Regions from separate parts of the Aureibacillus halotolerans genome, predicted to be linked through region 1. Evidence: predicted binding sites of a transcription regulator. Region 1 holds the regulator's gene; the other holds the start of a gene.
The links. The regulator Rex, encoded in region 1, represses fermentation and respiration genes when NADH is low (regulators of the CRP and FNR family bind a similar motif). The targets are predictions, from matches to a motif close to TTGTGAAATATTTCACAA.

Region 2: a site for Rex is predicted at 2,546-2,563, ahead of EV213_RS06230 (cytochrome ubiquinol oxidase subunit I). Genes of this name have one in related genera too.

What each region holds. Positions count from the first base shown of each region.
Region 1 covers NZ_SNYJ01000022.1:7,684-12,460, reverse strand. The annotation lists gene EV213_RS17910 (Ppx/GppA family phosphatase) at 1-107, opposite strand, end outside; gene tatC (twin-arginine translocase subunit TatC) at 1,247-1,990, opposite strand; partial or broken gene EV213_RS21145 (twin-arginine translocase TatA/TatE family subunit) at 2,102-2,269, opposite strand; gene EV213_RS17895 (redox-sensing transcriptional repressor Rex) at 2,273-2,923, opposite strand; gene EV213_RS17890 (ABC-F family ATP-binding cassette domain-containing protein) at 3,140-4,777, shown strand, end outside.
Region 2 covers NZ_SNYJ01000004.1:49,703-54,479, forward strand. The annotation lists gene cydD (thiol reductant ABC exporter subunit CydD) at 1-27, opposite strand, end outside; gene EV213_RS06225 (cytochrome d ubiquinol oxidase subunit II) at 66-1,079, opposite strand; gene EV213_RS06230 (cytochrome ubiquinol oxidase subunit I) at 1,076-2,434, opposite strand; gene EV213_RS06235 (S8 family peptidase) at 3,461-4,759, opposite strand.

The sequences.
Region 1 (4,777 bases):
ACAATTTTCACATTATGGAGCTCCTCATAGCGACCAGACGGTTTCTCCTGGTAAATGACGAGTCGAACGGTATTTGAACCGATATCAATAACGGCATAGATAGGCACTAAAGACGGCCCCTTTCCCTATTTACTAACGATTGGGCGAATACGACAAGCGCTTTCGCTCGCAATTTCCTTCTGAGTATTTTACCATTCTTCGCCGAAAAGAAAAAACAGTCCGCTATGAAAGCTCTGAAAAACCTTGCTTTTGCCGAAAGAGTACTCTTAGCCTGGAAAAATTATGCTTGTTAACTCAACTTCCCCCCTTTTATTTGGCAGGCACGCTTAGAGATCACTGGGTAAAGCTACAAACCAATGTTGTCTTGCTTTTGATACAAGCTGCCATACGCTCGCTTTCACCCTAAAGGGTACAAGTGCATCATCGACTCGAGAAAACCTCATCGTGATTTCTTTGCCGCCGGGCGAACTGCGAGCCTCCTCGATCGCTTTCGAGCTCTGTAGGGTCTCGCTTAGCTCGCTTTTACACCCTACGGGTACAAGTGCAACATCGATTCGAAAGGACCTCATCGTGTTTTCTTTGCCGCTGGAGTCTCGCTAGTGGCTGCTTTTAATGCACTCATTTTTTATGATGTGACATTAAGCGTAGAGATCTGCTTAGGTACTAAATGGCGATCTTTTAAAAAATACAGGATTGTGAGCATTGCTTTAAATACTGAATACAGCTGGTGTTATTCTCAAGATGTCAATCGATCTATCTCGCCTTGCTTCCACTCCAGCGCAGTCAGTGTTGAAGATGATTAAACTTAAAGCCACCACTGCATCAATATTGCGCTAGGTGATATAAGTTTGCTTGAAACGATGCATTTACTTGTCTTGTTTGGTAAGCAATCACGCCTTAACACGCTTTCTTACTCGTTATATGAGATCGGGACAAAATAAAAACCATTTAAGCAGAAACAAACATCAGCGTAGTCAACATACGTAGACTCCTGCGGGAACAGCGCGAGCTGAAGATCCCGCAGGAAAGCTTGCTTTCCGAGGAAGCTGAAGCCGTGCCCGCGGAAAGCGAAGTATTTTGACGAAGCGGTTAATGCCTTACTTGTAAAAAAAAAAACTCCGAACAAATGAATTGTTCGAGAGTTTTATAAAAATAAACTAGCTCTGTCTCAGCCTCTTTACAAAAATTGTATGCATTCTGCACAGCTCTCCGCTATGAAACTGGTTTTCAGTGTGCAATTATTGATTTATACTGTCTGTTCATTCGCCTTTTCACTGCGTTGCTTTTTTCTTAGCGCATAGGCTGAGATTACAATGGATAATTCATAGAGCAGCAACAGTGGAACGGTCACCATCATATGTGAAAAGATATCCGGTGGTGTAATCAACCCAGCGATGATCAGTAAGACAAAATACGAATACTTCCGGATTTTCCTCAGCAGCGTCGGTGTCAATAACCCGAGACGCGTGAGAAACAACACGACCACTGGCAGCTCAAACAGCACACCAAATGGCAACGTGATCTGAAACAAGAACGTAAAGTATTCCTGCACACCAACCATAGGTTCGATGCCCATTCGTTCTGACAGTTGAAGCATAAAGTTTAATACGAACGGGAAAAGAATAAAATACGAAAACGCCAATCCGACTAAAAACAGCGCAATCGCAATCGGAATATAGCTTAACGTTGCTTTGCGTTCATTGGAAAAAAGACCCGGGGCGACAAATCGCCAAAGCTGATAAAGAGCAACAGGAAACGTGCAAATAAGACTAATGATAAAAGCAAGCTGCATATACACCTTGAGTGGGTCCTGTACTCGAAAGCCTTTAAGGTCTTCCTGATAGGCGTTTTCACTTAAGTACACAAACAATGGATCTGACAAAAATAGTCCCAAAATGGTAAACACAACAAGCGCAACGACCACGATGATCACACGTTTTCGCAGCTCAACAATGTGCTCTGCGACGAGTAAGTTTAGATTGTCTTTCATATGATCGTCACCCTATTTAGTCTGATTGATCTGATTGTCGTTTGGTGAAGTCTCTACCTCAGCTTTTGCCTTTTGGTCATTCTGGTCTTTTTGTTCTTTTTGTTCTTTTTGTTCTTTTTGTTCTTTTTGTTCTTCTTCATCATCCGCTAATCCCTTGGTCGCATTTTTAAACTCACGAAGTGTATTTCCGGCAGCTTTTCCAAGCTCGGGTAATTTTTTGGGGCCAAACACGAGCAATCCAACAACGGCAATTAGCCCAATACTCACTGGTCCTAGCATGCGTTATTCCCCCCCTTCTTTGGGATACGTTTTAAGAAAATAGACGAGAGCCTGGAGCTCCACGGATAAATCGATATGGTGCACTCTCACCTCTGGCGGAGTCGTTAAACGAGCCGGGGTGAAATTTAGTATGCCTCGTACACCAGCTTCTTCAATCAAACGGTCGGTTGTCGGCTGAGCGACAGGCGAAGGAACGGTAAGGATCGCAACGCTTACACCATTGTCCCTCATTCGATAAAGCTCGTCAATGCCATACACAGGAACTTCACTTATTTTTGTCCCAATTTTGTCTGGATCGCTATCAAATGCCATTTCAATTTTTGTATTGTTGTTTTTAATAAAATTGTAGTTCAAAAAAGCCGTTCCTAAATTTCCAACGCCAATTAAGCTCACTCTTGTCACTTCATCTTGATCAAGCGTTTCACGAAAAAAACGAAGCAGGTATTCGACATTATAGCCGTATCCTTTTTTTCCTAACGCACCGAAGTAAGAGAAATCTCTCCGAATCGTTGCTGAATCCACCTTTACAGCTTCGCTAAGCTCAGCGGAGGACACGCGTGACTTTCCAGAGCTGTGAAGGTTTTTTAGAAAACGATAGTATAAAGGCAATCGTTTTGCTGTTGCCTGGGGAATTTTAGGCTGTTCATGATCCACTGCGCAAAGCACCTTCCTTTTTACGAACCAAACATTTTCTATATAAGTTCGCTGATATAGTTTATTTTCCAGCTCGTCTTCTCTTAAAAGATCTTCTTAAATCATACCATATTTGCTTAGAACTGCAATTTTAGAATCATTTCCGACGACTAGCAAACAGTTGCTCTATGAAAGGCTTTTGCGCTACACTTGGACATGAATTGAGGTGACAATCTATTGATTATATTACAAGCCAACCAGCTTTCGAAAGCGTATGGGGCTGAAACCATATTGTCTTCGATAAAAATGGAAATTAAACACCGTGATCGCGTTGCTGTCGTTGGTCGAAACGGTGCCGGTAAATCAACCTTACTCAAAATGATCGCTGGCGAGCTTCCACACGATGGAGGGGAACTGATCATTCCGAATGCAGTTTCTGTCGGGTACTTGCCCCAACAGGCCGTTCTTTCATCTGACAAAAGCATTTGGGATGAAATGCTAGACGAGTTCAGCGACCTGCTGGCCATTGAACAACGTATTCGTTTGCTTGAGACGAAAATGGGCAGCGAAGAAACGTTAAGCAACGAAGCGAGCTACAATAAAATAATGAAGGAATATGATACTCTACGTGCGGATTTTGAAGCACGAAATGGATATCAGCTTGAAGCCGATATCCGCGGGATACTGAGCGGCTTACAATTTAACGGCTTTGACTATTATCACACAACCGTGTCTTCCTTAAGTGGTGGCCAAAAGACAAGGCTCGCGCTTGGAAAGCTACTGCTCACAAAACCAGATTTGCTCATTTTGGACGAGCCAACAAACCATCTTGACATTGACACCCTTACTTGGCTTGAGGGCTATTTGCAAGGGTATCCTGGCGCATTGCTGCTTGTCTCCCATGACCGCTACTTCCTTGATAAGATTGTGAATCAGGTATACGAGATTTCGAGAACCCATTCTCAACGCTTTTCTGGCAATTATTCGTATTATCAGGAGCAAAAAGCGCTCCAGTATGAGCGAGACTTGAAGGAATTTGAGAAGCAGCAATCAGAAAAACATAAACTTGAAGATTTTGTTCAACGGAACATTGCACGTGCATCCACAACAAAGCGAGCACAAAGCCGCCAAAAGCAGCTTGAAAGACGCGATTGGATGGATCGTCCTGATGGTCTGGAGAAATCGGTAGCCTTTACGTTCCCAACGGATCAGGTCAGCGGCCATGATGTGTTGCGAGTCCGTGATGTGACATTGCAATACGATGATCAAAAGGAGCCGTTGTTCCCTTCATCCAGCTTCCATATCGACCGCGGGGAACGCACCGCTCTCGTAGGTCCGAACGGCGTCGGGAAAACGACGTTGTTGCACATGCTGCGTGGACAAATGCCTCCAAGCACAGGCAGCTTTCAACTTGGCAGCAACATCACGCTCGGCTTTTATGATCAGGAACAGGCACAGTTACGTTCTACAAAAACAGTGCTTCAGGAGCTGTGGGACCGTTACCCGTCCTTTGATGAGAAGGATATTCGTACGGTCCTTGGAAATTTCCTTTTCTCTGGTGACGATTGTTTGAAAATCGTCAATACGTTGAGTGGTGGTGAAAAGGCACGCCTCGCCTTAGCCATTCTAATGCTCAAAAAAGCGAACGTATTGTTGCTCGATGAGCCGACAAACCATCTGGATATTGATGCAAAAGAGGTACTTGAGGCGGCATTAAGTCACTTTTCAGGCACGATATTGTTTGTCTCTCATGACCGCTACTTTATGAATCAAATTGCGACAAAGGTGCTTGAGTTGTTGCCTAGCGGACTTACAACCTATCTTGGAGATTATGATTACTATCTTCGTAAAAAGGAAGAGGAAAAGGAAAGGCTC
Region 2 (4,777 bases), on a different contig from region 1:
CATGACTGTTTTCTTTAAACTTTGCATAAACGATTCCGCCTTCTAGTAATGACTTGAATCGACACTCACTTTTTCCCTTTCACATAATCTGCATCAAATAAAAACAATCGCATGAGCAAAATTAACGAAGGGACGAGCAGCAACAATCCGCCGATAAAGGCGACAATGAGCGCTACAGCCATGGAAGGGTTCGTGACACTATCTTCTATATTGATATATGGATAAAGCAAATACGGATACTGTGCCATTCCATAACCGAAGAAGGCGAAGAAAAATTGTAGCATCACCGCAATAAAGGCTGTGCCATAATTCCTGCCCATATACAACAATCCGGCTGCGACTAAGAAGGAGCCTACGGACAAACCAAAGATCCACCATAGATCCAGCATATTTTCAAAATGACGCTCATTATGTTGACTTAAAGCGATCATCGTGGTTAGTGCCATAATAATCGTTGGCGTTGACCAAAACAGCGCCCACTTCCGTACTAACTGAAGGGCAGGTTGATCATTTGCTCGTGATGCGTAATACGCCAAGAAGCTTGCGCTAATATACAACACAGCGACCATCGCCAAGACGACGATGCTCCAAGATAAGGGACTCGTAAATAACGTTTTATAAAGGAGAGAAACAACGCCACCCTCTTCCGTAATAAAACCGCCCTCGGAAAGGATTAAAGCAACTGACAATGATGCGGGAATAAGCAATCCAGTCGCCCCATAGAGAAACATATACGTATTGCTTTTTTTGGACCCGTAATTTTCAAACGCATAAAACGAACCTCGGATGGCCAATAACACAATGGCAATACTCGCCGGTACGAGCAAGGCCGAGCCAAAATAATACGCTGTGGATGGGAAGAACCCAACGATGCCAACAAAAAAGAACACGAGAAATACATTGGTCACCTCCCACACAGGAGATAAATACCGAGAAATTAACTTGTTGGTGATGTGATCTTGCTTAGAGACCTTTGCAAAGTAGGCGTAAAACCCTGCTCCAAAATCAATTGATGCGACAATCAAGTACCCATATAAAAACAACCACAATACCGTGATCCCTACAATTTCGTAGCTCATGCCGATTCATCCCCTTTGCTAAGTTCAGGGTAATGTTTCTCTAGTTCCACTTCGACAGGATTGTCCTTGAACAATTTCCTTAACGTACGCACACAAAGTGTTCCGAGCACAATGTATAGTGCTAAAAACAGAAAGAACATGTGTAGAATATAAGGGGATGAAGTCGCTGCTTCTTCTACGGTCATATAGCCTCTTAAAATCCACGGCTGTCTGCCCAACTCGGCAAAGACCCACCCGAATTCAACAGCAAGCATAGCTAACGGTCCACTAGCAGCAAGCATCCAGAGCATCAATCGATTGTGGACATTAAAGCGTTTAAAGCGGCTTAAGACAAGATAGAGAAACGAAATGCCAAGCAGGAATAATCCGATCGATACCATAAGATCAAAGAAATAGTGAATGATTAATGGCGGTCGTTCGTCTTCCGGCGTCTCATTTAGCCCTGTGACCTCGCTCGAAAAATCACCATGCGCTAAAAAGCTTAGAAATCCGGGAAGGCGTATTTCACCGACTGGTTCGTTTTCTTCATTTAGCCACCCAAAAAGAATTAAGTCTGCATTTTCTTCTGTTTCAAAATGCCATTCTGCAGCAGCTAATTTCTCTGGCTGATGTTTTGCTAGATATTTTGCAGAAACATCACCCGCGACTGCCGTGAAAATAGAAAACACAAAGATTGAGATCACCGTCATCTTCAATGCTTTTTTATGATAGGCTGCTGCTCCTTTTTTGCGCAATAATGCAATGGCTGCAATCGTTGCTAAGATCGCCGCAACGGTTACATATGACCCGCCTAAGACGTGGAGAATTCTCGTTGGCGACGATGGGTTGAACATCGCTTCTAACGGGTTCACAGCGGCAAATTCACCGTTGACCATCGTAAATCCAGCAGGTGAATTCATGAACGAATTGACTGTCGTTATAAATACAGCTGACATGCCTGCGCCGATAACGACCGGAATCGATAAAAACCAGTGTGTGTATTTCCCTTTAAAGCGATCCCACGTATACAAATAGATGCCTAGAAAGATGGCCTCAAAGAAAAACGCAAACACTTCCATAAACAGCGGCAGTGCAATGACATTCCCTGCCAACTCCATAAAATTAGGCCAAACTAATGAAAGCTGAAGCCCTATAGCTGTACCGGTCACTACACCAATCGCCACTGTGATCACAAAGCCTCGCGCCCATCGCTTTGCCAATAACTCATAATGTTTGTCTTTCTTTTTTATGCCGATAAACTCTGCGATTGAAATGAATAACGGAACCCCAACACCTAACGTAGCGAAGATAATATGAAAAATTAAGGTCATTGCTGTAATTAACCTACTTAACGTAACCGTATCTAGAAACTCCATTTCGGCCTCCTCATCGTTATCTTTTAGACCTCTTCTACATACAATAATAGCATCATATCCTCTATCTATGAAAACAAGTGGTGAAGGTTTCATGACCATATTGTGAGGTTTTTGTGAAGGATTGCACAAACTTTTTGTTACAGTGCATTTTACGCAAAAAAAGACTACTTCCCTTTATGGAGATAGTCTTCATATTAATTAATCAACTTTCGCAACGCAAAAACCACCTTCGACGCTAACAGTTCTTGAGTGGAGGAAATTTGAGATAGGTCTATTAGAAGTTAGAGAAAAACACCACCTTATTTAGTAAAGTGAATCAACGCGTTCACTACCTTCACCTCCAAAAGAAATAAAGCTTTATTTTAAAGGCTAAGAAATCACGGTGAGGTACTTTCGAATCGATGATGCACTTATGCCCTTTAGGGTGAAAAGAATCACGACCGCTTCGTCAAAATACTTCGCTTTCCGCGGGCACGGCTTCAGCTTCCTCGGAAAGCAAGCTTTCCTGTGGGATCTTCAGCTCGCGCTGTTCCCGCAGGAGTCTACGTATTTTGACTACGCTGATGTTTGTTTCTGCGTAAATTGGTTTTATTTTTTATTGGTCTCATATAATGGTGAACATGGAAAATTGAGTTGTGCTGTGTTGCTTTAGTAAACAAGCCAAGTAAGCGCATCGCTTCATGCAGAATTATATCACCTGATGCCCGAAGATCATCTGCTTCACAGGATTATTGCGACGGTAGATTTTGCTGTTTTTTCAAATTCTGTGGATCTTACCCAAAAAGTTGGGGTTGACTTGAGCAACATTCGTACATTTCGCAACGATTAATGGCTTCTTTACACCTTTAAGTCTGCCTATCCTAGCAATTGAGTGTCTTCACAAATTGAATCTGATATGGAGCAAGCGATTCAGAAAGTGCAAAACGTAAGCTTCTAAAAACCAGCGGTCACTAGCGAGACTCCTGCGGCAACGAAACCACGATGAGAAGCACTTCTGAATCGATGTTGCCCTGCTCCTCTTTTCTCTCACCACTCTTTTTCTCTTAGCAGCTCGATCGCCTTTTCGGCATTAATAACACCTGCGCCTTCACTCGTCTGATCAAGGTGAAACGAATCGCAGGTGGCCAGCATGACTGTCTTTATGTCATCGGGCGTGGCATGAGGTGCTTGCTGAAATAGCAACGCAGCAATGCCCGCTACAATCGGTGTGCTCATGGATGTACCTGAGGATATAAAATGGTGTCCGCCTTGCCGATGCTTTCTTCCGAATTTGTCTTGCCAAGACCCTGGGGCGCGTAATGAAATGATATTCACTCCTGGTGCCAAGATGTCAGGTTTGACATCTCCATTCACGGTCGGTCCACGGCTCGAGAATGTCGCTACACCATCCGTAACGCTTGCGCCAACCGTCATTGCTGCGGCACTTATGCCTGGCGATGCAATGGTGCCAATGTCCGGCCCATCATTGCCTGCCGCTACAATGACCATTATGCCGGCCCTCCACGCTCGTTCCACAGCTTGAACGACAGGGTCCTCCTCTGGTACTTCAAGCGCTCGACCACCTAAAGACATGGAGAGCACACGAATGCCATAGACATTTTTATGCTGCACACACCAATCAATTCCTGAAATCACATCTGACAACGCACCGCTGCCAAAGCGATTTAATACTTTGACGACAACGAGACTCGCCTCAGGTGCCATGCCACGGTAACGACCTTCTGATGTCCCTCCCTCTGAAGCGATGCACCCAGCGCAATGTGTGCCATGGCCATTGTCATCGTAAGGGGTCAATCGATGTTTGACGAAATCTTTGAAGCCGATGATTCTTGATGTCAAATCTTCATGAGGAGACACGCCTGTATCAAGGACAGCGACAGTTACCCCTTTCCCCGTAACACCTTGTGGATATAGTTGATCAACTTTTACAGACTTCGCAGTTCGCTCCAAGAGGACGGACATATCGCGATCTAGGTAAATCTTTTTAATATAATGGCAATGAATACATAACGCTTCTATTTCTTTCATTGACAGTTTTACCGCACAGCCTGCCATCGTAGGCAAAAGTCGTTTTAATTGCTTTCTCCATCTCTTCCCTGTGTATGCCTGTAAAAGTCTTATCCCCTGATTGTAATTGGCACTGCCTTGAAATTGGACGATCACTTCCACATTTTTTCGTCGTCTTAACAACGCGTCCATCCAATGCTGAAATAAGCACGGTATCCACCGCATTGGCTGATACATGCGGACCATTCGACGCTTTAGACGCCTGTCCATAAGGTGACCATGCGTTCGCACAGCTTGAATCATTGAAAAGCCGTTCATTTCTTCCCTCCTCATCCA